Regions from separate parts of the Pseudoduganella lutea genome, predicted to be linked through region 2. Evidence: predicted binding sites of a transcription regulator. Region 2 holds the regulator's gene; each other region holds the start of a gene.

Region 1 (10,686 bases), 750 kb from region 2:
AAGGTGCTGCGACAACTTCGGCGATTCGACCAGGTCCCTGGCCGCCGCCACCACGTCGACGGGTGCCGGCACGTTCTGGAACGTGACGAGCCCCAGGTCGACCTGCTTCGATGCGGCCACCTGCCAGGCGGCCACGCAGGCGGCAATCGACAGCAGCCCGACGATCGCGCGGAGTGTTTTCGATGCGGTCGTGTTCACGATGTTTCCGATCAAATGACCGTGCCGGTCTTGAGCTTGTCGTAATCGACGACCTGGCCGCCGTTCTTCTTCGCCCACGCGTCCGCATCGGCCTTCAGCAGGAATGCGCCGGCTTCCTTGCCCTTGACGACGAACCATGCATCGGCCGCCAGCAGCTTCAGGCCCGTACCCCGGTCATGCGCATACACGGTGCGCACTTTCTTGCCGCCGCTTTCAAGCTTGCGCAGTTCCGCGAAGGCCGTATCGGCGTTCGCATAGTGGCGCACCAGCGGCTCGCCCTGCACCCAGATCTGCGTGAGCTGCCTGAAGTCCGCGATCGGCTTGCCGGTCACCGCGTCCTTGGCGGAGAGCGGCAGCTTGGCGTAGTTCTTCAGCGCCTTGTCATAGTCCAGGTTCGACTGCTTGAACGCCGTGCGCAGGTAGGAGTCGTCGATGAAGCTGTTGACGTCGATGTCGCTTTCCGTGCGCTTGAGCAGGCGCAGCGTCTGGATCGACGTGGCCACCGCCTGCCGGTACTCGGGCTTCCACGTGAAGTCGCGCGTCTGCAAGCCGACCGGGCCGTGGAACAGGTAATTCACTTCCGCCTCGATGCCCGTCACCTTGGCAATCAGTTCGCTGTACTTTTCCGGCTCGGCGGCGATCAGCCGGTCCGCTTCCAGCGCGGCGCGCAGGTAGGCCACCACGATCTCGGGATACTTTTTCGCGTAGGCCGCATCCACCAGGCTGCCGTGCAGCGTGGCTGCCTTGGCCTGCGAGCCATCGAAGATCTTGCGCGCATAGCCGCGGTGCGGGAACAGCTCGGCGAACGGCACGAAATCGGCGTGTGCTTCGATCTTGTTGCTTTGCAGGGCAGATCCGGCGATTTCCGGCGCCTGCGTGGTGATGTTCACGTCTTTTTCCGGATCCCAGCCCTGCGCCTTCACGGCCCGCAGCAGCATGCCATGCGCGGTCGAGGCGAACGGCACCGAGATCGTCTTGCCTTTCAGCTCGGCAAGCGACTGCACGCTTGATCCCTTCGGCACGACGATGCCGTTGCCCGAACCGAGCGTGCTGCCGGATAGCACGGTGATGAAGATGCTTTTCTTGCCGGCCTTCTGGTGCGCGGCACCGTTGAACGAGCCGGGGAAGTCGGCCATCGAGCCGATATCGAGCTTGCCCGCCACCATCTCGTTCGTGAGCGGCGCGCCGGACGTGAAGTTCTTCCACACGATGTCGTACTTTGCATCCTTGTACTTGCCATCCTTCGGCAGGTATTTCTGCAGCAGGTTCAGCTCGCGGATCAGCAGGCCGCCGGTGGCGCAGTTGATCGTGGTGTCCTGCGTGCCGATGGCAACGCGGATCGTTTCGGCGTTGGCGCCACTGAAGGCGACGAGCAAAGAGAGGCCGATCAGGTGTCTGGACAATGTCATTTTTTATTCTCCAAGAAGCTATGGCAAGCGTCAGCGCAGCAGGTAAGGGATGTCGACGTGGACTGCCCCGGTGGGGCAATCCTTCTCGCATGGCATGCAATACCAGCATTCGTCGAACTTCATGTAGGCCGTGCCTTTCGACAGGTCGATGGCCAGGACGTCGAGCGGGCACACGTCCACGCAGACGGTGCAACCCTTGTGGGCGATGCACTTGTCGGCGTCCACGGTGACGGGCACGCTGGTGATGTTGATCGTGGTGGGCATTGCTTCTCCTTAAGCTGCCAGGGGTTGAGCGACCCGCAAGCGTTGATAGGCGGTTTTTTCTTCGTCTTCCAGCGGCACGATGTAAGGTTCGATCGCACGCTTGAAGCACACCATCTCGCCATCCTGCTTTTGCAACTGCACGTGCACGAACCAGTCCTGGTCGTTGCGCTGCGGGTAGTCGACGCGGTTGTGGTACAGGCCCCAGCGGCTCTCGGTGCGGTACAGCGAGGCACGCGCCGCCATCTCGGCGCAGTCGCGGATCGCATGCACTTCCATCGCGCGCATCAGTTCGTGCGGATTGCGCGCCTGGATGCGGTCGAGATCCTGGCGGATCGATTCGAAGCGCTGCAGGCCGATCTCCATCTTCTTCGTAACCTTCGGCGGCTGCAGGTAGTCGTTGACCATGCGCCGCAGCTTGTACTCGACCTGGTTCGGCGGCAGCCCGTCCTCGCGGTGCAGGGGCGCCCACACGCGCTCGCGTTCCGCCTCGACCTGCGCCGCGTCGACGGCCGGCAGTTCGTGCGCGGCGCAGTACGCGGCGGCGCTCTCACCAGCCAGCTTGCCGTAGACGAAAGCACCCAGCATATAGTTGTGCGGCACGCAGGCCAGGTCGCCGGCGGCATGCAGGCCCGCGACCGTGGTGCGCGCGTGTTCATCGACCCACACGCCGGACGCCGAGTGGCCGCTGCACAGGCCGATCTCCGAAATGTGCATCTCCACCATCTGCTGGCGGTAGTCGGTGCCGCGGCCATCGTGGAAACGGCCCCGGCTCGGGCGCTCGTTCGTGTGCAGGATCGTTTCGATCGTCTGGATGGTTTCCTCGGCCAGGTGGTTCAGCTTCAGGAACACGGGGCCGTTGCCGCCTTGCAGTTCGTTGTAGAACTCCTGCATCATCTGGCCACTCCAGTAATCGCATTCGATGAAGCGCTCTTCCTTTGCATTCGTGGTGTGGCCACCGAACGGACCGGTGACATAGGCGCACGACGGGCCGTTGTAATCCTTGATGAGAGGATTGATCTGGAAGCACTCGATGCCCGACAGTTCCGCACCGGCGTGGTAGGCCATGCTGTAACCATCGCCCGCGTTGGTCGGGTTTTCATAGGTGCCGAACAGGTAGCCCGATGCCGGCAGCCCGAGGCGGCCCGCCGCGCCGGTGGCCAGCACGACGGATTTCGCGCGGATCACGTGGAAATCCGCCGTGCGGCAGTCGAACGCCATCGCGCCGGCGATGCTGCCGTCTTCCGCCAGCAGCAGGCGCGTGGCGACAAGGCGGTTGGTGATCTCCACGCGGGTGCGCTTCAGGCGGCGGTACAGCACCTTCTTGATGTCGTGCCCTTCCGGCATCGGCAGCACGTAGGTGCCCATATGGTGCACCTTGCGCATCGCGTAGTCGCCCGTTTCATCCTTCTCGAAACGCACGCCCCAACGGTCCAGCTCCTCGATCATCGCGTAGCTGTTCTGCGCGTAGGCCATCACGGTTTTCTGGTTGACGATGCCGTCGTTGGCGACCGTGATCTCCTTCACGTACTGCTCGGGCGTGGCGAACCCCGGCACGACGGCATTGTTCAGGCCATCCATGCCCATCGAGATCGCGCCGCTGCGCTTCACGTTGGCCTTTTCCAGCAGCAGCACGCGCAGCGCGGGGTTGGCTTCCTTCGCCTTGACGGCCGCCATCGGCCCGGCGGTGCCGCCGCCGATGACGAGCACGTCGACGGTTTGTTCGATTGTCTCCATAGTCATATTCCCGCTCAGTTTCCTTGATTGGTGGTGGTGGTGCGGCGGGGCAGCCGCAACGTGTACTGGAACGCGTCGCCGCGCACGTACAGGTATTCGAAATCGAGGGGCACGCCGTCGACGGTCCACGTGAGGCGTTCGATGCGCAGCAGCGCGGTGCCGGGCGCGACGTCCAGCGCGGCCGCCAATCCGGCATCGGCCGCGATGGCGCCGATGTGGATATCGGCGTGCGACAGCGCCAGCCCGTAATCCGTTTCCAGGATCAGGAAGATGTCGCGTTCGGCCAGGTTCTCGCCGCGCAGCCGGTCGCCGATACGGATGGGCAGGTAGGTGATTTCATACGACACCGGCTCGTGGTCGACGTGGCGCACGCGGCGGATTTCCGTGACCCGGGCACCGGCCGCGAGCTGCAGCTGGCCGGCCACATGCGGCTCGGCCACCACGGTGACATGGCTGAGCACCCGGTTGACGACGGCATGGCCGCGGCGCGACATCGCCTCGCCGAAGCCTTCGAGCCGGGCCAGGTCCTGGCTCGGCCGCGGCTGCGCCACGAACGTGCCCTTGCCGGGCACCTTGACGATCAGGCCCTCGTTCTGCAGCTCGGCCAGCGCCTGGCGCACGGTGATGCGGCTGACACGGAAGATCGCACTGATCTCGCTTTCGGCCGGCAACCGCGCCGCCGGTTCATAGGTGCCGTCGACGATCCGCTCGCGCAGGCGTTCGCGCACTTGCGAATACAGCGGTGCGGCGGAAGATTCGAGGGCTCGGAAATTGGGCATGTGCGGCGTGGTCATGTGGGGCGTCCTGGAATGTCCTGTCATGACAGGTGATGACGATGCAAGGATGTTATCGACGCGCTGCGGAGGTGAAAACGAATCGTTTCGGTTTTGCTAATGCGGGAAGCGCCTCAGGCGGTGGCGGCATATCGATATGCGGTGGGTGTGCAGACTGGTATGCAGCCGGGCTCGCGGCGCCGCGCCGGCGTGGCATGATGGCGGATCACCGGATGAAGGAGGCCACGATGGATGCAATCCCCGTTTCCCAGTCAGAACACTGGAATGGCACGTCGGGAAACGCATGGGTCGACCTGCGCGAAACGCTGGACGACATGTTCCGCGGTATCGAGACCTTGCTGGTAGAGGGGCTCGACACCGGCCAGCGGGTGCTGGACGTGGGCTGCGGCACCGGTGGCGCCACGCTCGCGGTGGCGCGCCGCACGGGGCACGCCACCGGCGTGGATATCTCGGCGCCGATGATCGCCGTGGCGCAGGCCACTGCCGCCGCCACGGGCGTGCCAGCGCAATTCCTGTGTGCGGACGCATCGCAGTACAGCTTCGCACCGGCCAGCTTCGATGCGCTCGTATCCCGCTTCGGCGTGATGTTCTTCGACGATCCGGTGGCCGCGTTCGCAAACCTGCGGCTCGCGGTGCGCAGCGGCGGCACGCTGCGCTTCTTCGCCTGGCGCACGGCCGAGGAAAACCCGTTCATGACCGCGGCCGAGCGTGCCGTGGGTGCGCAACTGCCGCCGCAGCCGCCGCGCAAGGCGGACGATCCGGGGCAGTTCTCGTTCGCCGATGCACGGCGCGTGCATGGCATCCTCGCCGCCGCCGGCTGGCGGGACATTCGCATCGATCCGCGCGACGTGGCATGCGTGTTCCCGCAACGCGACCTGGAACGCTATGCGACGATGATGGGCCCGGTGGGACGCGCGCTGCCACGGCTCGATGCCGCCGAACGCGCGGCGATCGTGCCGCAGGCCGAGGCGGCCTTCGCGCCGTTCGTCGACGGCGACAGCGTGCGCTACACGGCGGCGTGCTGGGACGTCACCGCCACGGCGCCCTGATCCTTCAGGAAGCGACCGGCTCGGCGCGCGCGGCCGTCTCCAGCTCCCGCACGCGGGCGCGCAATGCCCGTTCCTCGCTCCAGCGCGCGGTATCGTCGCGCACCACGGCGATGACCGACGACACGGCGCCGGCGGGCGTGTACAGCATCGCCACGGTGAAGGCGATCGACAGCGGCTTGCCTTCCTTGTGCAGCGCCGGCACGCGCAGCAGGTCGTTGCCGTAGCGGGTTTCGCCGGTGGACGCGGTCTTGTGATACCCGTCCCAGTGGCGCTGCCGCTGGCGTTCGGGAATGATCAGGTCGAGCGAATGGCCCAGTGCGTGGTCTGCCGTGAAGCCGAAGATACGCGTTGCCGCGTCGTTCCAGAACGTGATCGCGCCGGCCGCGTCGCAGACAATGACGCCGTCGCCGATGCCGCGCACCAGTTGCTCGAAGTCGATCTCGATGGTCATGTGAGCTCCTCGAAGAAAAAATGCGCACCTGCTTGTGGCAGGCGCGCGAACGGGAAGAACCGAAAAAACCGACCCGGGGTCAGACGACGCGCTGTTCGTGGAGCGCCGCGATCTGATTCTGGCTGTAGCCGAGCGACTCGAGGATTTCATCGGTGTGTTCACCCAGCAGAGGCGATCCCTTGATCTCCACCTTCAGGTCGGAGAACTTGATCGGGCTGCCCACCGTGAGGTACTTGCCGCGCTCCTTGTGGTCTACCTCGGTGATCGTGCCGCTGGCGCGCAGCGACGGATCGTTGGCGATTTCCTTCATCGACAGCACGGGCGAGCACGGGATGTCGAACTTGCGCAGCACGTCCACCGCCTCGAACTTGGTCTTGTCCTTCAGCCATTCCTCGATGGTGCCGAAGATACTGAAGATCTTGTCCTGGCGCGCCTGCGCCGTCATGTAGGCGGGATCGTCGATCCACTCTTCCTTGCCGATCGCCCGGCAGATCGGCGCCCAGGCATGGCCCTGGATCGTGAAATAGATGTAGGCGTTCGGATCGTTTTCCCAGCCCTTGCACTTCAGTACCCAGCCCGGCTGGCCGCCACCGCCGGCATTGCCGCCGCGCGGCACCACGTCGGAGAAGGTACCGTGCGGATACTGCGGATATTCCTCGAGGTAGCCCACGCGGTCCAGGCGCTGCTGGTCGCGCAGCTTCACGCGGCACAGGTTCAGCACGCTGTCCTGCATCGACACGGCCACCTTCTGCCCCCTGCCCGTCACGTCGCGCGAGCGCAGCGCCGTGAGGATGCCGATGGCCAGGTGCATGCCGGTGTTGCTGTCGCCCAGGGCGGCGGCGCTGACGGTCGGCGGACCGTCGTCGAAGCCGGTGGTCGATGCCGCGCCGCCGGCGCACTGCGCCACGTTCTCGTACACCTTCAGGTCTTCGTAGTGGTGGCCGTCGGAAAAGCCTTTCACGGAGGCGACGATCATGCCGGGATTGAGCTCGCGGATGTGCTCCCACGTGAAGCCCATGCGATCCAGTGCGCCGGGACCGAAGTTCTCCACCAGCACATCGGATTCCTTGATCAGCTTCGTCAGGATTTCCTTGCCGTCGGCCGTCTTGGTGTCGAGGGTCAGCGAACGCTTATTGCTGTTCAACATCGTGAAGTACAGCGCGTCGACGCCGGGAATGTCGCGCAACTGCGAGCGGGTCACGTCGCCGGCGCCGGGCCGCTCCACCTTGATGACGTCGGCGCCGAACCAGGCCAGCATCTGCGTGCAGGCGGGGCCGGCCTGGACGTGCGTGAAGTCGATGATCTTGATACCTTCCAGTGGCTTGCTCATGGTGCAGTCTCCTTTTTTGAGGTGTAGCGGGGCCCCGCGCCGGCGCTGGTGGCGCCGGCGTCGTGGAAATTCAGTGTGGTGGCGGCCATGTGGTGGCGGCCTACAGGGCGATCTACTTCTTGGCGGCGCTCTGCGGGTTCAGGTTCGTCAGGCGCCCGCTTTCGGTGCCGGCCGTTTCATCGATGACGGCGTTGATCAGCGCCGGCTTGCCGGCGGCGATCGCCTCGGCCAGTGCGCGCGTCAGTTCCTCGGGCGTGGTGGCGTGGTAGCCGATGCCGCCGAAGGCCTCGATCATCTTGTCGTAGCGCGCATTCTTCACGAACACGGTGGGCGCCACGTCCGCGCCACCGGTGGGGTTGACGTCGGTACCTCGGTACACGCCGTTGTTGTTGAAGACGATCGTGGTAACGGGCAGCTGGTAGCGGCAGATCGTTTCCAGCTCCATGCCGGAGAAACCGAACGCGCTGTCGCCCTCCACCGCCACCACCGGCTTGCCGCTGGTGACGGCGGCGCCGATGGCGAAGCCCATGCCGATGCCCATGATGCCCCACGTGCCGGAATCGAAACGCTTGCGCGGCTGGTACTGGTCGATGATGCTGCGCGCGAAATCGAGCGTGTTGGCGCCTTCGTTGACGAGGTTGATGTCCGGGTATTCCTTGAGCACGTCGCGGATGGCGCGCAGCGCGCTGTGGAAGTTCATCGGATCGGGATTTTTGTCCAGCAGCGCGGCCATCTTCGCCGTGTTCTGTTCCTTCTTCTGGGCGATCGCGCCGAGCCATTCGGCATCGGGCTTGTCGATGCCGGCACTGTCCAGGCCCGCCAGCAAGGCGCCCACGCAGGAACCGATGTCGCCGATCAGCGGCGCGGCGATCGCCACGTTGCTGTCGATTTCCGTGGGCGCGATATCGATCTGCACGAACTGCTTCGGCTTGCCCCATGTCTTGCCCTTGCCGTGCGCCAACAGCCAGTTCAGGCGGGCCCCGACCAGCACCACCACATCCGCCTCGGCCAGCACGAACGAGCGGGCGGCCGATGCCGATTGCGCATGCGTGTCCGGCAGCAGGCCCTTGGCCATCGACATGGGCAGGTAGGGAATGCCGGTGCGCTCCACGAAGGCGCGGATGTCGGCATCGGCCTGCGCATACGCGGCGCCCTTGCCGAGCAGGATCAGCGGCTTCTTCGCCTCTTTCAGCAACGCCAGCGCGCGCTCCACGGAGTCCGGTGCCGGGAGCTGGCGCGGCGCGGCATCGACCACCTTGATCAGCGAGCGCTTGGCATGGCCTGCCTCGATCGTCTGCGCCAGCAGTTGCGCCGGCAGGTCGAGGTACACGCCGCCCGGCCGGCCGGACACGGCGGCGCGGATGGCACGCGCGATGCCGACGCCGATGTCCTCCGCCTTCAGCACGCGGAACGCCGCCTTGGCGTGCGGGCGGGCGATGTTCAGCTGGTCCATCTCCTCGTAGTCGCCCTGCTGCAGGTCGACGATCTCGCGCTCGCTGGAACCGGAGATCAGGATCATCGGGAAGCAGTTCGTGGTGGCGTTCGCCAGCGCCGTGAGGCCGTTCAGGAAGCCTGGTGCGGAGACCGTCAGGCAGATGCCCGGCTTCTTCGTCATGTAGCCCGCGATGGCGGCGGCGTTGCCGGCGTTCTGCTCGTGGCGGAAGCCGATGAAGCGCATGCCTTCGGCCTGGGCCAGGCGGGCGAGATCCGTGATCGGTATGCCGACCAGGCCGAAAATCGTATCGATGTCGTTGTGCTTCAGCGCATCGATCACGAGGTGGAAGCCGTCGGTGACTTCTACCGATACGTTGTGGGTCATGATTGTCTCCGGTTATTGTCGGGATGCCTGTCGGTTCGGGCGACATGGCCAGCTGGATCGCCTGGAATTGATCATATCCAGCGCCAATCGTTTCAATCATTGACCGCGGTCAAGATTCACCGCATGATGTGAATTCATGCAGTTCCACGGCCCGACATGACGCTCATTGCCAACCACCCGGAACGAAACATCATTCGCGCCCAGCTGAAGCAGAACATCGTTCTCAAGGAATTGCGCGACAGCGAAATGGCCGCACTGGAGCCCTACCTCACGGTGACGAACCACCAGAAGGGCGACCTCCTCCTCAACCAGGGCGTGTATGACATGCAGCAGTACTTCATCCTGGATGGCATCCTGAAGCGGCAGGTGACGAACCACGAGGCCAAGGAGATGATCCTGCGCTTCTCGTCGGAACGCGACATCGAGACGAGCTACGCCGCCTGGTGCCTGAAGACGCCGACGCCCTACAGCATCGTGTGCATGACGAAGGCCAGGGTCGCCAGCATGCCGCTGACGCAGTGGGTGAATTTCCTGCAGAGCCACAGCGTGGTGAAGCAGGCGTTCGAGTACGAGGTGATGAACCTGATGAGCGCCATCATGGCGCACACCATCACGCTGCACCTGCTCGATGCGCCGGGCCGCGTGCACCGCTTCATGCGCAAGTTCCCCGACCTGTTCGAGCGGCTGCCGAAAAAGGAGCTCGCCTACTACCTGAACCTGTCGCCGGAAACGCTGAGCCGTTTGAAGCACCAGGGAAAAATCTGAAAAGCAACAGTTTCTCTGTAACAAGCGAGAAATATTTTTGCCTTATTTTTGAGCGATTTTTCATAGACAGTCATTCACACATTGAATGACAGATATGGCTGCCGTCAATTGGACCGGGGGTGTGCTGCCTTTATAATCAAAGGCATACACGCTTTCAACCATTCGAGGAGCAGCACATGAACGGTCTCACTGATAGTACAAAGCAGCAAACCAATGGCCTGTCGCTGGGTGAATTCCTCCTGTCGCTGTTCCAGCTGGACGTGCGCGACAAACTGAGCGACCAGCAGCAGGACCGCGAAGAAGCGGCCTATACCTGGGGCCTGTAACAGCGCGACAAAACAGGACATCGCTTCAGCGATACCGAGGCCGGGACAGCATGCTGTCCCGGTTTTTTTTCGCGCTGGCGGCGTGCCCTTATGCGGCGACGGCCTTCTGCAGCCGCACACCACCCCGTGCCTGGACCATCGCCTGCTCCAGCAGCTTCACGAGCGCATAGGCGGAGTCGATATGAGGCGTCGGCGTATCGGTCAGGCGTGCCAGCTCGATCACCGAGCCCACCAGCGCATCGATCTCCGGTCCCCGGCCCGCCTCCACGTCCTGCAGCATCGAGGTCTTGTGCTTGCCGATTTTTTCCGCCCCCTCGATGCGGCGATCGAGCGTGACGCGGAAGGCGATGCCCAGCTTGGCGGCCACGTCCTCGGCCTCGCGCATCATGTTCGCCGCCAGGTTGCGCGCCAGCGGATGCTGGCAGATGTCCACCAGCGTGGAATGCGACAGCGCGCTGATGGGATTGAAGCTGAGATTACCCCACAACTTCAGCCAGATCTCCGCCCGGATGTTTTCCAGCACAGGCGCTTTCAGCCCCGCGTGTTC
Region 2 (10,686 bases):
CTTCCTGAGCGGCAGGGGGCGGCCTCACGGTTCGCCGCCCGCCTGCACAAGCCAGGCGCGGCCCGCCTCCAGCACCAGCGCCAGTTCGTGGCGCACCGCGGCGAAGGAGGGCGCCAGCTCGTTGGCGGGCAGTTCCGCGATCGCCATCTCGGCATCCATCGTGGCCTTGATCAGCCGTTTCGCGCCGAGCACGCCGATGGCGCCGCGCAGCGTGTGGAAAGTGCGCGCGGCGGCTTGCACATCGCCGGCTGCCAGCGCCTGGTCCGCTTCATCGGCCGGGGCCATGCCGCCTTCGAGGGCACTTTCCACCATCTTGCGCATCAACGCCCGGCCTTTCGGATCGCGGCCCATCACGCGCGCCAGGCTGTCCATGCTGAACACGGGTTCATCGCCCTGCGCCGCAGGCAGTACCTGCCCGGACGCATCCGTCGACCTGCGCCGCGCCGGCACGTAGCGCTCGATCACCGTCATCATCTCTTCGACAACGACCGGCTTGGCGATGAAGTCGGTGATGCCGGCCGCCATGCAGCGGTCCCGCTCGGAGGACAGCACGCCGGCCGTCATCGCGATGACGGGCAATGTCAGTTGCAGCTCGGTGCGAATGGCCGCGGTCGCCGAGAAGCCGTCCAGCACGGGCATCTGCATGTCCATCAGCACGATGTCGTAGCGCTGCGCATCGACCCGCAGCACGTCGAGCGCCTGCTGGCCGTCGCCCGCCACGTCGAGCGTGGCACCGGCATGCTCGAGGATGCCGCGCGCCACCGCCTGGTTCAGCGGATTGTCCTCGACCAGCAGGAAATGCACGCCTTGCAGTCGGCCCGTATGGCTGCCGGTGGCGGGCACCAGTTCGCTGCCGCCGACCTTCACCACCAGTGCCTGGTGCAGCGCGTCGAACAGCGTGGAACTGGTGATCGGCTTGACCAGCACGGCATCGGCTTCGGCGCTTCGGGAGATTTCCTCGAGCCGCTCGCGCGCGAACGCATTGAGCATCACCACGATCGGTTGCCGCTGGCCGACCGCCTCGCGGCGGATCGCCGCGGCCGGCGCGTGGCCGTCCGGGCCAGCCATGTGCCAGTCGGCCAGCACCACGTCGTACGGCCGGCCGCTGCGGAGGCGGAACGAGAACATCGCCAGCGCGGCGCTGCCGGAATCGACGAGCTCCGCTTCCCAGCCCCAGGCGCGGATCAGCCGGCCGATCAGGTCGCGGCTGGTGGCATTGTCGTCCGCCACCAGCACGGCCAGGTGGCCGGCCGCGGGCTTGCGTGGCGCTTCCAGCCGGGGCAGCACGCCGAACGGCAGCGTGAACCAGAAGCGGCTGCCCTTGCCCGGTTCGCTTTCGACCTGGATCTCGCCACCCATCAGTTCGATCAGCCGGCGCGTGATCGCCAGCCCCAGGCCGGTGCCGCCGAAGCGGCGCGTGATGCTTTCATCGGCCTGCGTGAAGGCCTGGAACAGGTGCGACAGCTGTTCCGGGTTCATGCCCATGCCGGTATCGCGTACCTCGAAACGCAGCCGCGCGGTGGCGGCGTCCTGCTCTTCGACCTTGACCTCGACCACGACCTCGCCCTGGGCGGTGAACTTGATCGCGTTGCCGGCCAGGTTCACCAGCACCTGCTGCAACCGCAGCGCGTCGCCATGCAGCAGCCGGGGTACCTCGGCATCGACGACGATGGCCAGTTCCAGTTCCTTGTCGCCCGCATTCATCGTCATGGTCGTGGCCAGGGTGCTCATCGATTCGTCCAGGTCGAACTCGACGGGCGACAGTTCCATGCGCTGCGCCTCGATCTTGGAGAAATCCAGCACGTCGTTCAGGATGCCCAGCAGCGAATCGCCGGCGGTGCGGATCATGTGCAGGTACTTGCGCTGCTGCGGCGCGAGGTCGGTGTTCTGCAGCAGTTGCGCCATGCCCAGCACGGCATTCATCGGCGTGCGGATTTCATGGCTCATGTTGGCCACGAAGTCGCTCTTGGCGCGGTTCGCCGCCTCGGCCCGGTCGCGCGCCCGTTCCAGCTCGGCGGCGCGCATTTCCAGCTCCTCCATCAGCTCGCGCGCATGGTCGTCGGCCGCCTCGCGCTCGCGCATCAGGGCGTTGAATGCACCGGTCAGCTCGCCGACCTCGTCGCGCGACGTGACCGGCAGCGGCGTGAAGTGCCGCGGGTCGCCCCGCAGGGCGCCGATCGCGTCACGCAGGCGCATCAGCGGCGACATCAGCCGCAACATGACCCAGGTGATGACGGCGGCGGTGACGAGCGAGGCCAGCGAGCCCCATAACGCCAGCCGTGTCAGCAAGTCTTTGAACGGTTCGAAGGCTTCCTCGGCGGGCAGGTTGGCGACCAGGATCCACGGCACCGTCTTCAGCCGCTTGTAGCTGAGCAGCGAGCGCACGCCGCTGCCGTCGGCACTGACCGTGGTGCCCTCGAAGCCTTCGCGCAGGGCCAGCAGGGTGGCGGAAAAACCGCCCGGATCGCGTGGCTGCAGCAGGCGGGCCGGATCGGGGTGCACCACGTAGACCGACGGTTCGTAGCCGGTGACGATGTAGTAATAGCCGGTGCGGCCCACCTTGGCCGTGCGCAGGTGGCCCAGCAGGTTGTCCTTGTACAGCCGCAGCACGCCGATCAGCACGCAGGCCACGTCGCCTTCCTCGCTGAGCACGGGCGCGACGATCTGCACGACGGGCTGCCTGTTCGCCTTGCCGATCACCGGTTCGGCAATCAGCGGCGCCTTTTCCCGCATCACGCGCTGGAAGTAGGCGCGCTCCACCACGCTGACGCCGGGGCGGCCCGGCAGCGCCGGCACGTCCGCCACGATGGTGCCGGCGGGACTGACGACGAGGATGTCGTCGAACAGGCGAAGCACGGCGCGGTAGTCGTAGTGGGCGCGCAGGGCCGGCGGGTCATTGCAGATCTCGCGCGGCTGCCAGCGGGCCGATTCGGCAACGATGTCGCGCAGCAGCGCCATGCGTTCATCGAGTTCCAGTGCGGTACGGGCGATCAGCGCGTCCTGCTGGGCAAACAGCACGCGCGAGAAATCCTTCTGCATGCGCTGGGCCTGCAGCACGGTGACCAGCGCGATCATCACGATCGACGTGATGGTCGTCGCCAGCGCGACTTTCGCCTTGATACCAAGCGGTCGCATGTCTCCTCCCGCCACGATGTTGTCGGGCCACTATGCGCCGCCGGGTCACTTGCACACTGTGCGGAAGGGCACGCTGCAGGCAAGTTTCCCGGCGTCGTGTTGGCAAGTGCTATCAAGTACACTGTGAGGCACCGTAACCGGACCATGACCATGATGCACGAGCTTCCCTCCCTGACCCTGCCCGGCGCAACGATCGACATCCTGAAGGCGCGCTGCGCCACCTGCAGCATGCACCAGCTATGCCTGCCGATGGGGCTGGAAGTGGGTGACATGGACAAGCTCGACGAGATCATCGGCCGGCGTCGCAGGCTGCAGAAGGGCGAGAACCTGTTCCGCATCGGCGACCCGTTTACGCGCCTGTACGCGATCCGGCTCGGCCATTTCAAGACCTACCAGATCAATGCCCATGGCGAGGAACAGGTGACGGGTTTCCAGATGGGCGGTGAACTGCTGGGCATGGACGCGATCAGTACCGACCGCCACTACTGCAGCGCGCAGGCGCTGGAAGACAGCGAAGTGTGCGAAATCCCGTTCGCCAGCCTGGAACAGCTGCTGGTCGACATGCCGACCCTGCTGCGCCACTTCCATCGCATGATGAGCCAGGAAATCACGCGCGAGCAAAGCGTGATGCTATTGCTGGGCAATATGCAGGCCACGCAGCGCTTTGCCGCCTTCCTCGTCAACCTGGCTTCGCGTTACGAAGCGCGCGGGTACTCGGGCACCGCGTTCCACCTGCGCATGTCGCGCGAGGATATCGGCAACTACCTGGGCCTCACGATCGAGAGCATCAGCCGCCTGCTGAACAAGTTCAAGAAGCAGGGCTTGCTGAAGGTGGCGAACCGCGAGATCGAGGTGCTCGACCTGCCGCGGCTGAAAGCCATCACGGCGGGCACCGAAACCTGCGCCTGACTGCCAGCGGCCTGCCAGCGCTTCCAGGAAATGTTCCAGAAAAACCGGTGACAGACACCGGTTTTCAGGAAATATTTCAAAAATACCGGTGTCTGTCACCGGTTTTGCCCTGACGCCAGCGAGGCTGTCCGCTGCGCTGGCCATAGCCATTGGCCCTCCAGGCGCCACGTCCGCTTGTCATCTTCCACCAGCACGGTCCAGCGGCTGCGCTCGAGCAGCGGCAGGGACACGGCGAAGTCGCCCTTGTCGTCGGGGCGCACCAGCAGCCGCAAGTCCTTTTCCGGCTGCGTGGCGTGGGCCAGGTGCACCTGCAGAGCACCGTGCAAGGGCACGGCGGCCGACAGTCGGCCCTGCAGCACGCCGTGCGCGGCATCGTAGCGCAGCGTGACGGCGGCACCCAGCGTGGCGGCGGCGCGGTCGCGCCGCAAGTCCTGGTTGATCGCCTTGCCGCGCTTGTAGTAGTCGCCGACCACCAGCGCATCCGGCTGCGCGAAGGCCAGCCAGGCCGTGCCGAAGCCGGCGACCAGCACGATGGCCGGGCCGGCCATCAGCAGCCAGGGCCACCGTTCGCGGTACCACGGCGTGGCGGAAATCGTCTGCATGCCTGTCTCCTTCAGCGCGGCACGATGAACACCGCGCGCTCTGTCACGGCGAGGTGCGCGTCGCCCAGCGCCGTCACCGTGAATGCGATGTCGTTGGAACCGGCATGGCCCGCGCCATGGGGTGCCTGCACCCGCACCGGAATGGCACGTGTTTCGGTGGCAGCCAGCGCGACGACGCCGCCGCTGGCCAGCGCCAGGCCGGGCAGGCCGGCGACCGCGATACGGTAGCGGCGCGGCTGTTCGGCCGTGTTCATCACCTGCAGCCGGTACACGTTCTCGATCGCGCCGCCGTCGACTTCGCGGCCCATCGAGCCACGGTCGCGGATCACGTCCACCTTGAGGGGGATGCGCGTGGACAGTGCGAAGCCGGTGGCGAAGCACGCCACCAGCAGCGCGGCGCAATAGACCAGCACGCGCGGGCGCAATGCGCGTTGCCGCAGCTGCGCCGCCGGCAGGTTCGACGCCATGGCGCGGTCCGTGCTGTAGCGAATCAGGCCGCGCGGCTGGCCCGTCCTGTCCATCACGCCGTCGCAGGCATCCACACAGGCTGCGCAGCCGATGCATTCGTATTGCAGCCCGTCGCGGATGTCGATGCCGGTCGGGCACACCTGCACGCACATCGTGCAGTCGATGCAGGCCCCGTTCGTGGATTTTTTTCCACGCGGTTCGCCGCGCCGCATGTCATAGGTGATGATCAAGGTATCGCGATCGAACATCGCGCTCTGGAAACGGGCGTAGGGGCACATGTACTTGCACACCTGTTCGCGCAGCCAGCCGGCGTTGCCGTATGTGGCGAAGCCGTAGAACAGCACCCAGAACCATTCCCACGGCCCCAGCGACAGCGTGGCCACGCCGGTACCCAGTTCGCGCACCGGCGTGAAGTAGCCGACAAAGGTGAAACCCGTCCACAGCGCCACGGCACCCCAGGCGAGATGCTTGGCGGTGCGCTTGCCGGACTTGCGCAGCGACGGGCCTTGCCGGTCCAGCGCGATGCGCGCCGCGCGCGATCCCTCGATCCTGCGCTCGATCCACAGGAAGATCGACGTGTACACCGTTTGCGGGCAGGCGAAGCCGCACCACACGCGGCCCGCCACGGCCGTCACGAGGAACAGCCCCCATGCGCAGATGACCAGCAGCGCCGCCAGGTAGATGAAATCCTGCGGCCACAGCACCAGGCCGAACAGGTAGAACTTGCGTGTACCCAGGTCGAACAGCACGGCCTGGCGGCCGTTCCACGTGAGCCATGGCGTGGCGTAGTAGGCCAGCTGCGTGAGCCACAGGCACAGCCAGCGCAGGCGCGCGAAGCGGCCATCCGTTTCGCGCGGATGGATCGGCTGGCGCTTCTCGTACATGCGGATGACCTGTTCGGGGGCCGGAGCATTCATGGCTTACTCCGTCGGGTTGGACAGGCCCCACACGTAGGCGGCCAGCACGTGCGCCTTGCCTTCGCCGAGGAAGTCGCCGAAGGCCGGCATCGTGTTGTCGCGGCCCTTGCGGATGGTGTCCATGATCGTCTCGGCGCTGCCGCCGTACAGCCAGGTCTTGTCCGCCAGGTTCGGCGCGCCGAGCGCGGGGTTGCCGGTGCCGCCGGCGCCATGGCAGGCCATGCAGGCGGCGAACTTGCCCTTGCCGAACACGCTCTTGATCGGATCGGCCGCGCGGCTGCCGGAAAGGCTCAGTACATAGTGGGCCACGTTCTCGATGTCCTTGTCCGATCCCAGCGCCGCGCCCATCGGGGGCATCACGCCGTGGCGGCCGTTCATGATTGTCTGCCTGATCGCCTCCGGCGTGCCGCCGTGCAGCCAGTCCCTGTCCGTCAGGTTCGGATAGCCCTTGTTGCCGCGCGCATCCGAGCCGTGGCACTGGGCGCAATAGGTGAGGAACAGCCGCTCGCCCATCGCGCGCGCCTGCGGATCGGCAGCCACCGCCTTCACGTCCTGCCGGCGGTATTTGTCGAACAGCGGGCCGTAGGCATCCTTCGCCTTTGCCAGCTCGGCCTTGTACTGGCCGGACGATTGCCATCCCAGCTTGCCGGCATAGGTGCCCAGGCCCGGGTACAGGAACAGGTAGGCGGCGGCGAACACGATCGTGATGTAGAACAGCCACATCCACCAGCGGGGCATCGGCGTGTTCAGCTCCGTCAGGTCGTCGTCCCACACGTGACCGGTGGTTTCCACTTTGCCGGCGGGTGCCTTGAACGTGGATTGGGTGTACAGCAGCACGCCGCAGCCCAGGATGCCCAGCACCGTCAGCACGACGATGTACAGGTCCCAGAAATCGCTGGTGAAATCAGCCATCGTGCTTCTCCTCGTCCGCAAAGGGTAGTTGCGCCGCCTGCGCGAAGTCGCGCTGCTTGCGCGCGGACCAGGCCCACGTGCAGATGCCGGCGAAGGTGACGAACGAGACCACCGTCATCACGCTGCTCGCCCCGTCGAAAATGTGTTCGATGTTCATGGTTCAGTTCCTCGACTTGATGAGGGTCCCAAGCCCCTGCAGGTAGGCGACCAGTGCGTCTTCTTCCGTCTTTTCCGCCAGCGCGGCCGGGGCGGCGGCGATCTCGGCGTCGGTATAGCCGTCGCCGAGGCGCTGCAATGCGCGCAGCCGTGGCACGATGTCCTGCGGCGCCAGCTTCGTCTGCGCCAGCCACGGATAGCCGGGCATGTTCGATTCGGGCACCATGTCGCGCGGGTTGCGCAGGTGCGTGCGGTGCCATTCGTCGCTGTAGCGGGCGCCAACGCGCGCCAGGTCCGGGCCGGTGCGCTTCGAGCCCCACTGGAAGGGGCGGTCGAACACGAACTCGCCGGCTACCGAGTAGTGGCCATAGCGCTCGGTCTCGGCCCGGAAGGGGCGCACCATCTGCGAATGGCAGGCGTAGCAGCCTTCGCGCACGTAGATGTCGCGGCCCGCCAGGCGCAGTGGCGAGTAGCGTTCCAGGCCGGCCACCGGTTCCGTCGTCGAGCGCTGGAAGAACAGCGGCACGATCTCCACGGCGCCGCCCACGGATACCACCAGCGTGACCAGCGCGATCAGCAGCCAGGGGTTCTTCTCGATCCATTCGTGCGAAAAATTGCGGAACAGTTTCATGGTGTCCTCACGCGGCTTTCAGTTGCGGGATGGTGGCCGCCGGCACGTCGCGGCCGCGCAGGGTCATCCAGGTGTTGTAGGCCATGATCGCCATGCCGGCCAGGTACAGCGTGCCGCCGGCGAAGCGCACCACGTAATACGGGTAGGTGGCCTTCACGCTCTCGACGAAGGTGTAGGTGAGCGTGCCGTCGGGGTTTACGGCGCGCCACATCAGGCCCTGCATCACGCCGGCGATCCACATCGCGGCGATGTACAGCACGACGCCGATGGTGGCGACCCAGAAGTGCAGGTCCACCAGCTGCGTGCTGTACATGTTCGTGCGGCCGGCAAGGCGCGGCAGCAGGTAGTAGATGGACCCCATCGTGATGAAGCCCACCCAGCCGAGCGCACCGCCGTGCACGTGGGCGATGCCCCAGTCGGTGTAGTGGGACAGCGCGTTGATGGCCTTGATGGACATCATCGGGCCTTCGAACGTGGCCATGCCATAGAACGACAGCGACACGATCATGAACTTCAGGATCGGGTCCGTGCGCAGCTTGTGCCATGCGCCGGACAGCGTCATGATCCCGTTGATCATGCCGCCCCACGATGGCGCCAGCAGGATCAGCGAGAACACCATGCCGAGCGACTGCGTCCAGTCGGGCAGGGCGGTGTAGTGCAGGTGGTGCGGGCCGGCCCACATGTAGGTGAAGATCAGCGCCCAGAAGTGCACGATCGACAGGCGGTACGAGTACACGGGGCGCCCGGCCTGTTTCGGGATGAAGTAGTACACCATGCCCAGGTAGCCGGCCGTGAGGATGAAGCCCACGGCGTTGTGGCCATACCACCACTGGATCATCGCGTCCTGCACGCCCGAGTACATCGAATACGATTTCGTCAGCGTGGCGGGCATCACCATGCCGTTCACGACGTGCAGCAGCGTGACGGCGAGGATGTAGCCGCCGAAGAACCAGTTGGCCACGTAGATGTGCTGCACCTTGCGCCTGACGATGGTGCCGAAGAACACCACGGCATAGGCGATCCACACCACGGCGATCAGGATCGCGATCGGCCATTCCAGCTCGGCGTATTCCTTGCCGCGCGTGAGGCCCATCGGCAGCGTGACCACGGCCGACACGATCACCGCCTGCCAGCCCCAGAACGTGAAGGCGGCCAGGCGGTCCGAGAACAACCGCACCTGGCACGTGCGCTGCACCACGTAGTACGACGTGGCGAACAGGCCGGAGATGCCGAAGGCGAAGATGACGCCGTTCGTGTGCAGCGGGCGCAGACGGCCGTAGCTGAGCCACGGCACGTCGAAATTGAGCGCGGGCCAGGCCAGCTGTGCGGCGATGACCACGCCGACCAGCATGCCGACGACGCCCCACAGCACCGTCGCGATCGCGAACTGCTTCACGACCTTGTAGTTGTAGTTCTGTTCCAATTGAACACCCCCGGGTTATCTGTCTTGATATGCCTCGGAGGTTACGCAGTGGGGTACCTAAAAACTTTGACCTAAGTCAAAATTGACCAAGTGCATCACCAGTGTTGTAAAAATCTTGGGGACTGTCCCTCCCACGGGGACTGCCCCTCCAGAGGGGACTGTCCCGGAGGTAGGGACTGTCCCTGCTGTTGTTTTGTGACCAGCTCGGCCGTTGTGGATGATCAGTGGTCGTCGTCTTGCAGGATGCGCAGGGCGGGGCCTTCGAGGTCGTCGAACTGGCCGGCGTCGGAAGCCTTGAAGAAGAGCCACAGGGCGCCGAAGACGAGCGCGATGGACAGGGGGACGAGCAGATACAGCGATTCCATCGAGGCCTTTCGTTACCGGTAGCGCAGCCGCAGCGCGTTGAGGATCACCAGCGCGGAGCTGGCGGCCATGCCGACGCCGGACAGCCACGGCCCGAGCAGCCCGATCGCGGCGGCGGGGATGGCGACGGCGTTGTACACGCAGGCCCAGGCAAGGTTCTGGCGGATCACGCGCATCGCCGCACCGGCGGTGGCCGCAGCATCGGCGACGAGGCCGAGCCGGCCGTGCAGCAGCACGGCGTCGGCATGCACCTGCGCCAGCTCGGCGCCGCCGCCCATCGCGAACGACACGTCGGCGGCGGAAAGCACGGCGGCATCGTTGATGCCATCGCCCACCATGGCGACGATGGCGCCCTCGCGCTGCAACCGCTGCACGTAATCGAGCTTGCGCGCGGGCAGGCAGTCGCCGATTGCCGTGCCGATCCCCAGCCGTGCCGCCACCGCATCGGCCACCACCTGCCGGTCGCCGGACAGCAGGATCACCTGCTTGCCCTGCGCGCGGAAGTGCGCAATGGTGGCTTGTGCATCCGGCCGCAAGGGATCGGTGATCGCGAAGCAGGCCAGCCACTGGCCGTCGGTGCCGAGATAGACAGCCGTGGTGTCGGGCTCCGCCGGTGGTGGCGTGCCGCCGGCCATGGCGGCGACGAAGTTGCCATTGCCGAGCCGGTAGCGCCGGCCCCGCACCGTGCCTTCCATGCCCATGCCGGGCGTTTCCGACAACCCGGTGGCGGGCCAGCCATGCCAGGCAAGTTTTTCGCCCAGCGCCACGATGGCCCGCCCCACCGGATGCAGGCTGGCTTTTTCCAATGCGGTGGCGATGGCGATGCAGGCATCGCGGTCGATATCGCCATGTGCCTGTACCGACTGCACCGCTGGGCAGCCGGCGGTCAGCGTGCCCGTCTTGTCGAACACGACATGCGTGGCACGGTGCAGCGTTTCCAGCACGTGCGGCTGCATCACCAGCACGCCCTTGCCCAGCAAGGCGTCGGTGGCGGCGGCCAGCGCGGAAGGCGTGGCCAGCGACAGCGCGCACGGGCACGACACGACCAGCACGGCGATCGCCACCGGCCATGCGCGCGCCGGGTCGACGAAGTGCCACGCCACGCCTGCCAGCAACGCCAGCAGCAGCAGGGCCGCAGTGAAGCGCGACGCAACCTGGTCGGCCCATTGC
Region 3 (10,686 bases), 300 kb from region 2:
CAACGGCTCGCCGCTGGCCAGCACGTGGCCCGCCAGGCCTTCGCCGCGTGCGACGAGCGTGGCCGCAGCATCCTGGGCCAGGGGACCGTGGCTGGCGGCAATGCTCATCCGGGCGTTTTCGCCTTCGCCGTTGATCAGCATCACCGAGCACGTCTCCGCGCCCACGAGCGAGGCGGCCAGCTCAGCGTGTAATGCAAGGTCGTCGTGCGTGGCCGGGATGTCGCGGCATAGCTGGTGAATCTTGCTCAACAGATCGTCGGCCATCGCTACCTCCAGGGATCAGTTCATTTTAGTGGCCGTGGCTGCCAGGTCACGCAGCTTCTGGCCCGGATTTGCGCGGTGACAGGAACGCTTTGTGAAACAGGTGGCGCGCGAGCAGCAGTGGCGGCATGCGCAACCAGTTGCCACGCAGGTACAGAAGAAAGCGTGCCAGGGAGCTGTAACGGTCGCCGCAGCTGGCATGGTCCGGCAACAGCGCGCGACGGAACAGGGCATCCATCAGGGCCAGCAGTGCCGGCGATGGCCCCACGGTGTCGTCTTGCACCATGTCGGGCACTGGCGTGTCCAGCAACAGCCTGCTGTAGCGCAGCGCATAGAACAACGGCCGCTCGAGGTCCAACTGGCGTGCACGGGGCAACAGCTCGGCCCAGAAACGGCGGTCCGAGCCGAAATGGCACAGCAGTCGGTGAATATCGAACAGGTCGCGCAGCGCATTGTTGAACTCACCGTCACTGAACAGGTGGACTGCACTGTGCAGTACCATGTCCACGGGCGCCAGCACATAAACCCCCGGCAGGGCGTGCAATGGCACGGCGGCGCTGCGCAACAAAGTCGAATCCGGTCGCAGTGCGGCTGTTTTTGGCAGGATGGCGTGGTGCACGTCGATCATCGAGGCGCGCCGCAAGTGACGCATCGGCGGCAGCTCATGCATCCACTCCCGGTAGTAGCGCTGGTCGTAGGCGTCGTGATGGGTACCGGCCCAGCCAGCCAGCATCAGCGCTGCTTCCGCCTCGCCCAGCCGCTCCTCAGGTACCAGCACATCGATGTCCGAAAACAGCCGGCCATGGGCCGGTGGCAGCCCGGCGAGCGTATAGGCCGCGCCTTTCAGCAGGATCAGTGGCATGTCCAGGCCGGACAACGCCTGGCGGATTTGTCGTATTTCCCAAAGCACGCCCTGGCGATGCCGGCGTGCCAGCACCCGGGTCCAGCCCAGCTGCTCGCGCGCTGCCGGCGCGATCTGATGGAGGAAGCCATGTTCTTCCAGCAGGCACGAGAGCGTCGCCAGCAGGTTCGCCGTCCCTGCCTGGCGCAGCAGCAAGTCCCAGCTGGAATCGTCGAGCGCCGGCAATTGCGGCGGGGACTGCGTCAAGCTGCGCAGGGCGGCGGCCAGCAATGGATCGAGGCGCTTCGTCATGGCAGGCTGTCGAAAAAGGCCAGCGCTTCATCGAGCACGCCATAGCGGAAACGGTAGCCCTGGCTGCGTTCGACGAGATCGGCCAGCGCAGTGAAGCCTTCGGCACCAAGCAAGCTGTAGTTGAAGCAATTCTGGGCCAGTTGCATGAATGTTTCCACAGGCGGCATCGGCTCGGCCGTGACGGACGACCCGGCCTCGAAGCGGGGAAATACGACCCATGCCGGCAGTGCGGTTTCGGACGCCCGCGCCACGCTGTCGGCCGGGGCACGCACATGCGCTACCGTGCCTTTGACCGTATCGGTGACAGCCCTGCTCATCACACTGCCAGGTACATAGTCGCGGATGACGGCAATGGAGGCGTTTTTCAGGCTGATTGGTCGCGGTAGCGGGTACAGCACGCCTTCATCGAGCCTGAGCAAGGTCAGCTCGTCGGATAACAGGCGCCAACCGCCGCGGCCCACCAGCGCAGCGCAGAGCGTGCTCTTGCCGGAGCCGGGCGGGGCGGGCAGGATCGCGGCGCGTCCGCCTTTTTCAACGACAGCCGCGTGCACGATCAGGTACCGGTTTGCCCGGCTCGACACACACCAGTTCAGTCCCCATTCGAACATCGGGAATGCCTGGTCCAGTGGCAGCGGCTTGAACATCGAACGGCCATCGTAGAGCAATGTTACTTGCGGACGCACCCAGCGCCGCAGCGTGACCGGCCGCACCAGGTCAAGATGAAAATCGGCAAAGCCTTCACGCAGCGGATAGTCGTTGTACAGCAAGTGGATACCGTCGGCCACGCTGCCGATCGGCGACCGCAGCAACGTGGTGAAGTGGCCTGTGCGCAAGTGGATGCCGGAGCCCGCAAGGCGCTCGCCCAGCTGCGTGCGTGTCAGGCTGCCGACCGTTGTCATGTGCGGCTCAGCAGGGTTCGATCAGGTCGAGCTGGCGCAGCGTGGCCAGTAACTCGGCCACCTCCGGTGCGGCCAGCTCATCCGGCGTCACGTCGCCATCGCGCAATGCGATCAGCATCGCCATGGCGCCATCGGACAACAGATGGGTATCACCGGACAGATCGTTGTAAAGCACGAAGGCGTCGTCCCAGCCGCGGTGCAGCAGGGCCTGGCCAGGGACGAGACGCCAGGATGAAGCCATCAGTACATGGTGCCTTGCAAATACTCGACGATCTTTGCGCCATCCCAACGCACGCCGGCCGTGGGCGTGTAATAACCCTTGGCCTGGTATTCGAGCCAGATGCGCTGGAGCATGGGCACCGTCTGGAAGGTTGACAAGCCAGCCTGCACATTCAGATAGCAAGCCATCAAGTGGCGGCCAATGCCATGCTTGTCCCATTTCTGCGGATCCAGGATGGCTGCCTGGCTCACGGTTCCATACGTTTTTGCTTGTGGGCCCGAGCTGCTGAAGATACGGGTATAGAGCTGGTTCTTGTCGCACCCGCGTGGCCAGCTGTGGTTCTTCCAATAGCCGGGCGAACGACCTGCGCAGGTCGGGGGCGGACCACGAAAGCTTTGCAGTCCGCCAGACAGGTACCCTGATGGCGTCGTACATACTTCCACTGCCATGCCGGGCTGGCTGTGCAATGTGAGCAGCACGCCGGAGGCGGCCACCCCGGCGCGGGCGAAGCGGCGCCGCGCCTTGCCTTGAGGCGACAGATTTGCCGGACCGGGAGCTGCTGCATCGTGCTGTTGTTCGGTGGCCACGTCGATTTCCTTCTGGGTGGTCTGACGGTTGGATAGATATTGCGAAAATAGTAAGCAATTCCTGTTCCCGACCGCTGTCCTAGTGCGATTAAAGTTTTAAATCAATGACTTAAAGCAAAAAAAGCACATTTTATTGTTGAGCTGTATCAACTGCTGTAAAGATTCTCGACAGCTCAGCGCGCTTAGAAAAAGCTTTCCGGGATAACGAGGACGTCGCCCGGGCGCATCGAGACATTCGCGGAAATATCGCCTTCCTTGATCAGGTCATTCAAACGCACGCGGTACTGTTGTTGTTTGCCATCAACCTGACGAATGATCGTTGCCCGATTGCCGGAGGCGAACTCGGTTACCCCACCGACAGCGATCAGCACATCCATCAGCGACATATCGCGCCGGTATGGCAGCGCTTGCGGCCGCGCAGCCTGGCCGATGACGCGAATCTGGTTACCGTAGGTGCCGGTGAAACCAGTGACGATGACCGTGACCACCGGTTGCTGGATGTACTTGGCCAGTGCTTTTTCGATATCGCGTGCCAGCTCGGTCGATGTCTTGCCGATTGCTTCCAGATCTTCGACCAGTGGCGTGGTGATCTTGCCATCCGGCCGCACAGGCACGCTTTGCGACACTTCGGGATTGCGCCACACGATGATACTGACGTTGTCGCCTGGCCCAATCAGATAGTCAGGGGCAGGTGCCGGCCCGGCATCGACCAGCGTATTTCCCGAACTGGCGCAACCACCCAGGGCACCCAGCATGACCGCGCCTGCTGCCAGCCATTTGAACAGCGTTTGGTATTTCACGGGACTCTCCAGTTTGGTTGTTACGGGCGTGCAGCATGTCAGCAAGCGGGTGTCGACATTGTGCCGTATTACGAGCTCGTAACTTTCATTATGTCAATTTTATGTTGCATATTTTATACGAGAGCACGCGGCGGTCGTGCAAATTTTTACTTCCCAGTCGTATTTTGCTGCAACAATTCGTGGACGTAACGCACCGGGATCGCATAGGAAATACCGCTCGGCTGGCTGAGCGCATTCTCTTTCTGATTCTTGAGGAAAGTCATGTTCAGCACACCATGAACGATGCCGCTTTCAGGGTCATAAACAGGACTACCGCTATTACCCGGATAGGCAGTACCGTCCAGTTGCATGATTGCAAATGGGCGACGTTGCAGTTGGCTGATGGCACGCGCATCAAGTCGGCGCGAGTTCAGTGACGGAAGAATCATCGGGGTAATGGCCGAGAGCATCGCACGGTGCGTCACCGGTGTCAGGCCCAGGCTCATCCCTAATGGAAAACCGGTGAAGGCCAGTGCCTGCCCCTCGGCCACGGCACCGCTGCTGTCCAGGCGCAGCGCGGGAAGCGGAGCACCGGCCAATCGCAGGTGTGCCAGGTCGTGTTCGCGATCGATCGCGATCAAGGTCGCCGGCCGGAAATCAAGCTTCTGGCCGGTGGCAATGACGATGCCCAGCGTTTCCATTCGCTCCGTGTCGAGGTCCGGCAGCGCATGGGCATTGGTGATGATGGAAAGACCATCCGCGACGGCGAAACCAGTAGCAACGAAAACGATCGCCGGGCTACGCGTGCGCAGCAGCGTGCCAACGCCCACCACTGAAGGCTTGATAGCTGGAATCGTATCTTTCAGGGCCGCCCGTGCTGGCGCTGGTGGCGCAAACCCGAGCACGGCGGCCACGCATGCCAGCAACATGAAGTAACAAGGGCGGATCACGGAGCTCATCGGGTCAGGATAGCAGAAAAAGAGTAACTTGCAGTGACAGAAATATTTTCCATTTAGAAATTAAATTGTAGATTGTCAGCAGATTGCAACGCTCGATCCCATGTCATGTTGGAAAGAAAAATTAATATCAACAGGCAACGAATTCTGCGGTATGATAGAGCGATTGATGTAATTTAAGCAATATTTTGGACGGTATCACGTCGGGTTGAAGCAGGTGCGGCATCCTGAATGGCTTAGCTGAAAGCGAGTTAACAAGATGGCAGAAATGATGGCCCTGCTTTTGAGCTTCCTCAAAGCAATTGGCAAGTACCGCTGGTATGCGGTCGCAATCACATGGCTGGTAGCGGTCGTCGGCTGGACTGTTGTTTCCCGGTTGCCCAACGATTATCAGGCCTCTGCCCGTGTTTATGTGGATACCCAAAGTATCTTGAAGCCATTGCTGGCAAGCATGACCACGCTGCCCAATACCGAGCAGCAGGTAATGTTCATGCGCCGCACGCTGATCAGCCGCCCGAACGTGGAACGCGTGCTGCGGATGGTTGATCTCGACATCACGGTAAAAACACCCAAAGAGCATGAAAAAATCGTCGATGAACTGATGACTCAAATCAAGGTCATCGGCACTGAGCGCGACGACATCTACACGATTTCCTACAGCAATCCTAATCCCAAACTGGGTAAGGACGTCGTGCAATCGCTGCTGACGATCTTTGTCGAGGGTAGCTTCGGCGGCAAGAAGCAGGAATCGGAAAAGGCGATCCAGTTCATCGACGACCAGATCAGGATGTACGAAGAGAAGCTGGCGATTGGCGAGAACGCACTGAAGGAATTCAAGATTCGTCACATGGGCCTGCTCCCACGACAGGGCGGTGACTATGCCTCCGCCTATGGCGATCTGAACGAAAAAATCAGCCAGGCCCGCCTTGAGTTGCTGGAAGCGGAACAGGCCCGCAACGCGATCAAGCGTCAGATGACCGGTGAAGACATGGCCCCTATTACCGATACCGCGGAACGGGCGATCGTCAACCCGGAAATCGATGGTCGCATCTCGGCGGTAGAGAAGAACCTCGACCAGTTGCGCATGCAATTCACGGAAGAACATCCGGACATCGTTGCCGCCAAGCGCCTGGTCGCCCAGCTCGAAGAGCGCAAGAAGGAAGAAGCCAAGAAGATCCGCGCGGTCGATCCGGGGGCCAGCTACAGCCCCATGCTGCAGCAAATGAATGTCCAGCTGTCGGTGGAAGAAGCCCGCATCGCTTCATTGAAGGCGCGGGTGGGCGAGTATTCGGCGCGCCTGGCGCAGATGCGCGCCATGAGTACACAAGCGCCGGAAGTCGAAGCCCAACTGGCGCAGCTGAACCGCGACTATGCGGTGAACAAGGACAATTACGAGAAGCTGGTACAGCGCCGCGAGTCGGCCAAGCTGTCGGGTGACCTGTCCACGGCCACCGATATGCTGACGTTCCGTGTGGTCGATCCTCCGGCCGTGCCGAGCACGCCGGCCGGCCCGAATCGCCCGCGCCTTTACACCCTGGTCTTCCTGGCTTCGCTGGTAGCCGGTCTCGGCACTGCATTACTGTTGAGTCAGATCCGGCCGACTTTCCTCAGCCAGACCAATCTGCGGGAGGTCACAGGCTTGCCGATCCTGGGCAGCATCGGCATGAACTGGACCGACCAGCAGAAAATCCGCCGCCGCCGCCGCTTGTATGCGTTCACTGCCGCAGTCGCCTCGCTGTTCACGGCGTACGGCGGAGTACTGGCCATCACCATTTTCCGGCAAGCCTAAGCCGGGGAAAGCACAGGTTACAACGTGAGCATCATTGAAAAAGCCGCGAACCGTATCGGCAAACCCGCAGCACCGGCCGCGCCGCTGGCCCAGGTGCGCACGCAAGCGATACCAGCGGCGTGCGAGCCCATGATGGATGGCCCTGACGTTACCGTGGCCGAATTGCCTGAGGACCAGGTACCCGTAGCCCACGCACCTGCGCAGGGCCCGACCGTTGCGTTGTCGAACCCCGAGCCCGCGGCACCGGAACCGCAACGTCGCAATACCCGCATGATCGAGCTGGACCTGGCGCGGATGAACGAAGCCGGCCTGGTCACCGCGGCCGGTGGCCGGACCAACCTCGTCGAAGATTTCCGCGTCATCAAGCGACCGCTGATCAAGCGCGCGTTCGGGGCACGCAAGCCGAATGCGAATCCGGGCAACCTGATCATGATTACCAGCTCGCTGCCGGGCGAGGGCAAGACTTTCACGTCGATCAACCTGGCGATGAGTATCGCGATGGAACTCGATCATACCGTGCTGCTGGTCGATGCCGACGTGGCCCGTCCTTCAGTGCTGCGCACGCTGGGACTGCCAGCCCAGCGCGGCTTGATGGATATCTTGCTGGACGACCGTCTCGATATGTCCGAGGTCATGTTGCGCACGAACGTCAATACCTTGTCGATCTTGCCCGCTGGCACATCAAACCCGCGCGCCACGGAGTTGCTCGCCAGCCAGGCAATGAAGTCGCTGGTGCTGGAAATTGCTGACCGTTATCCGGACCGCATCGTGATCTTTGATTCGCCGCCACTGTTGCTGACGAGCGAGGCGCACGTGTTGGCCAGTCATATGGGGCAGATCGTCGTCGTGGTCGAGTCGGAAAAAACGACCCAGCACGCGGTCAAGGAAGCACTGCATCAGCTCGAAGGCTGCAGTAACGTCAACCTGGTCTACAACAAGTCGCGCGAGCTGAACACATCCAGCAAGTACGACTATCACTATGGCTAAATGTCAGGCCCGCTGTGCCGTGCTGGGCTCGGCGATGCTGCTCGCGTTGCTGCCGTCGGCAGTGCGTGCGGCATGGCAGGTCAAGCCAAGTGTCGAAATGCGCGAAACGTGGTCGGACAATCCTGAAATGCGCAGCGATGACCAGAAGCGCAGCCAGTTCATCACTGCGGTATCGCCTGGCGTGTCGATCTCGAATGACACGCCGCGCCTGCAGGTGGCCGCGTCGTACCAGTTGAACGCCTTTGCCTACTCGGACGAGCGGGTTACCGGCAGCGATCGCTTTAACAGCACGCTGAGTGCCACGGCCAAGGGCAACCTCATCCATGAGTTCCTGTACTTCGACGCCTCGGCCGGCATCGCGCAGGCCCCCGTTTCCGCCTTCGGCCCTGTCAGTAACAGCCCATACTCCGACACTAACCGTTCCGAAGTCCGGTCGTACCGGATTTCGCCGTTCATGGTGCACCGGTTCGGCACCTTCGCTTCGACGCAGCTACGGTACTCGCACGATCTGGTCGACAGCGACCTGGGTGGTTTTGGCCGTAGCACGTCGGACGTGATCGACCTGTCGATCAACAGTGGCATGGCCTTCAAGACCCTTGGGTGGGGCTTGCAGCTGAACCGTGAAAACCTGGAAGATGGCATCGCGCCCAAATCGATCAACAGCTCGGCGCTGGCATCGCTGCGCTATTCGCTGAACCGGCAGTTCAGCCTCACGGCGACCGGTGGTTACGACAAGTTCGATTACGAAGGCATGGGTGAGGGGACAAAAGGCGCGTCCTGGTCGCTGGGATTCAATTTCGAGCCCAGCACCAGGACCAGCCTGAGGGCATCGGCCGGCCGCCGCTACTACGGGAATAGTTATTTTCTGGCCGCCACGCATCGCAGTCGCAATACCGTATGGAGCATCAACTACAGCGATGACGTGAGCACCAGCCGCGGCAATTTCCTGCTGCCGTCGGCTGTCGACACGACGTCCATGCTGAATCAGATGTTCATGGCGAATTTTCCTGATCCGGTGCAGCGTGCCGCGTATGTCGAAGCCTACATCCAGGCCCTCGGACTGCCGCGTTCGTTACCGAACGCCGTCAACTATTTCAGCAACCGCTATTCGCTGCAGCGGCAGTTCAACGCCTCGGTAGCGCTGCGTTCAGCAAGGACCACCACGATGGTCACGGTGTTCAAGATGCGGCGCGAAGCACTGTCACTGGTGCAGTACGACAGCCCGCTGATGGGCAGCGGCCAGCAAAACCTGAATGACAATACCGACCAGACCGGTGTGTCGCTGAACGCCAGCTACAAGCTGAGCGCGCGCACCACTGCCGCGCTGTCCGCGAACCTGAGCCGCAGCAAGTCGCTCAGCGGCGACCTCAGCGAAAACAACCGGCAATTCCGGTTCCATATGACGCACACCTTCCAGCCGCGATTGAGTGGCGGCCTGGAAGTGCGGCGCAATTCCGGCGGGCTGGCGCTGCAGAGCAGCTCCTATGCGGAGAACGCGGTGTCAGCCTCCCTTTCGATGAAATTCTGACCGAGCGAGACGTTTTCATGTACGAGAGTTACTACGGGCTCAGCGACAAGCCTTTCCGCTTGCGCCCGGACCCCCATTTCTTCTTCGGCAGCAGGGGCCACAAGCGTGCAATGGCATACCTGGAATATGGTTTGGCACAGGGCGAGGGGTTCATTGTGATTACCGGCGAAGTCGGCGCGGGCAAGACCACGTTGGTGCGAAACCTGTTTCGCCAGATCGAATCGGATCGCATCGTGGCTGCCCACATCGTCAACACGCACGTCAATGCGGACGATATCCTGCGTGGCGTGGTGGCCGCGTTTGGCTTGCCATTCGAGGACAGCGCCAGCAAGACCACGCTGCTGGCCCGCCTTGAGAACTTCCTGCGCACGTGTGATCGGGACGGCAAGCGGGCACTACTGGTAGTTGACGAAGCGCAGAACCTGACACCCCGCGTGGTGGAAGAATTGCGTATGTTGTCGAACTTTCAGTCCGATGAAAAGCCCTTGCTGCAGACGTTCCTGCTGGGCCAGCCGGAGTTCCGCGCAACGCTCCATAACCCCGGCATGCAGCAATTGCGCCAGCGCGTCATCGCCACGTATCACCTGGGCCCGATGGACGAGCTGGAAACGCAGGCCTACATCGAACACCGCTTGCTCACAGTGGGCTGGAAAGGCGACCCATCGTTTACGCCGGCGGCCTATGCAGCCATCTACGAATTCACGGGAGGCATTCCACGCAAGACCAACCACCTCTGTGATCGCCTTTTGCTGATGGGCTTCCTGGAGGAAATGCATGCCTTTACCGATGCCGACGTCGATATCGTCATCCGCGACATCCAGCAGGAATTCGAGCCCCCTGCCGGCGCACAGGCGCCTGTCGCGCCGCAGGCGGATACTGCCGGATTCGACCCTGAGAGCGCCGTGTTCGCTAACCAGTATCCAGCCGTGCTGGACGAGCGCATGTTGCGGCTCGAGCGGTCGATGGGGTCGGTCCTGTCGATCCTGAAGCGCATCGTGAGCACGCCTGCTGGTGTCAATCAGGCTTTGGATGAATGAACATGAGTGAAAGCGACCAAATCCACCCGTTCGGGTGCTTCGTTGGAGCACGGCCTGGTTCCCTGACAATGGTGCCCGCGATGGCCCCGTGCGCCAGCGTGCCTGCCGCCGATGGTAAAGCCGGCCGCCTGGCGCATTGGCGCAATGGCCGCATTGCCAGGCGTGTTGCGACAAGCATTGCCGACTGGCTGGAAAGCCGCTAGGAGCCGGAATGAACGCGCCAGTACGCCACTTGCATGCGGCCGCGCCAAGCGCGGCCACGCTGCGCAACGCGATGACGATCGATGTCGAGGATTACTTTCAAGTGTCCGCTTTCGCCGACCATATAGCCCGCGACAGCTGGCCATCGCGCGAATGCCGTGTCGAAGCGAACATCGAGCGCATTCTTGCGATCCTCGACGAAGGCGGTGCGCACGGTACTTTCTTCACGCTGGGATGGATTGCCGAACGCTATCCAGCCATGGTGAAGCGCATCGTCGCCGGCGGGCAT

Evidence for each region. Region 2 encodes FNR, which switches genes on or off when oxygen is low (the NO sensors DNR and NnrR bind a similar motif). Its sites were predicted from a motif close to TTGATNNNNATCAA; they were not measured.
Region 1: oxc (oxalyl-CoA decarboxylase) is a predicted target of FNR. The motif match lies at 9,148-9,161, and genes of this name have one in related genera.
Region 3: EWM63_RS11950 (XrtA system polysaccharide chain length determinant) is a predicted target of FNR. The motif match lies at 5,022-5,035, and genes of this name have one in related genera.

The regions. Positions count from the first base shown of each region.
Region 1 covers NZ_CP035913.1:2,404,286-2,414,971, forward strand. The annotation lists gene EWM63_RS10140 (ABC transporter permease) at 1-198, opposite strand, end outside; gene EWM63_RS10145 (ABC transporter substrate-binding protein) at 210-1,607, opposite strand; gene EWM63_RS10150 (4Fe-4S dicluster domain-containing protein) at 1,638-1,871, opposite strand; gene EWM63_RS10155 (fumarate reductase/succinate dehydrogenase flavoprotein subunit) at 1,881-3,605, opposite strand; gene EWM63_RS10160 (GntR family transcriptional regulator) at 3,620-4,399, opposite strand; gene EWM63_RS10165 (class I SAM-dependent methyltransferase) at 4,627-5,448, shown strand; gene EWM63_RS10170 (PAS domain-containing protein) at 5,453-5,899, opposite strand; gene frc (formyl-CoA transferase) at 5,979-7,229, opposite strand; gene oxc (oxalyl-CoA decarboxylase) at 7,342-9,048, opposite strand; gene EWM63_RS10185 (Crp/Fnr family transcriptional regulator) at 9,205-9,813, shown strand; gene EWM63_RS31740 (hypothetical protein) at 9,990-10,139, shown strand; gene EWM63_RS10190 (2-dehydropantoate 2-reductase) at 10,228-10,686, opposite strand, start outside.
Region 2 covers NZ_CP035913.1:3,151,119-3,161,804, forward strand. The annotation lists gene EWM63_RS13285 (hypothetical protein) at 1-8, shown strand, start outside; gene EWM63_RS13290 (response regulator) at 25-3,135, opposite strand; gene fnr (fumarate/nitrate reduction transcriptional regulator Fnr) at 3,286-4,044, shown strand; gene EWM63_RS13300 (FixH family protein) at 4,140-4,646, opposite strand; gene ccoG (cytochrome c oxidase accessory protein CcoG) at 4,658-6,031, opposite strand; gene ccoP (cytochrome-c oxidase, cbb3-type subunit III) at 6,035-6,943, opposite strand; gene EWM63_RS13315 (cbb3-type cytochrome oxidase subunit 3) at 6,936-7,100, opposite strand; gene ccoO (cytochrome-c oxidase, cbb3-type subunit II) at 7,104-7,730, opposite strand; gene ccoN (cytochrome-c oxidase, cbb3-type subunit I) at 7,738-9,153, opposite strand; gene ccoS (cbb3-type cytochrome oxidase assembly protein CcoS) at 9,375-9,518, opposite strand; gene EWM63_RS13335 (heavy metal translocating P-type ATPase) at 9,531-10,686, opposite strand, start outside.
Region 3 covers NZ_CP035913.1:2,848,341-2,859,026, reverse strand. The annotation lists gene EWM63_RS11985 (GAF domain-containing protein) at 1-264, opposite strand, end outside; gene EWM63_RS11980 (nucleotidyltransferase domain-containing protein) at 311-1,414, opposite strand; gene EWM63_RS11975 (HprK-related kinase A) at 1,411-2,313, opposite strand; gene EWM63_RS11970 (hypothetical protein) at 2,321-2,554, opposite strand; gene EWM63_RS11965 (hypothetical protein) at 2,554-3,120, opposite strand; gene EWM63_RS11960 (XrtA/PEP-CTERM system exopolysaccharide export protein) at 3,303-3,875, opposite strand; gene EWM63_RS11955 (S1 family peptidase) at 4,067-4,858, opposite strand; gene EWM63_RS11950 (XrtA system polysaccharide chain length determinant) at 5,124-6,644, shown strand; gene EWM63_RS11945 (XrtA-associated tyrosine autokinase) at 6,669-7,631, shown strand; gene EWM63_RS11940 (TIGR03016 family PEP-CTERM system-associated outer membrane protein) at 7,624-9,159, shown strand; gene EWM63_RS11935 (XrtA/PEP-CTERM system-associated ATPase) at 9,177-10,196, shown strand; gene EWM63_RS11930 (XrtA system polysaccharide deacetylase) at 10,408-10,686, shown strand, end outside.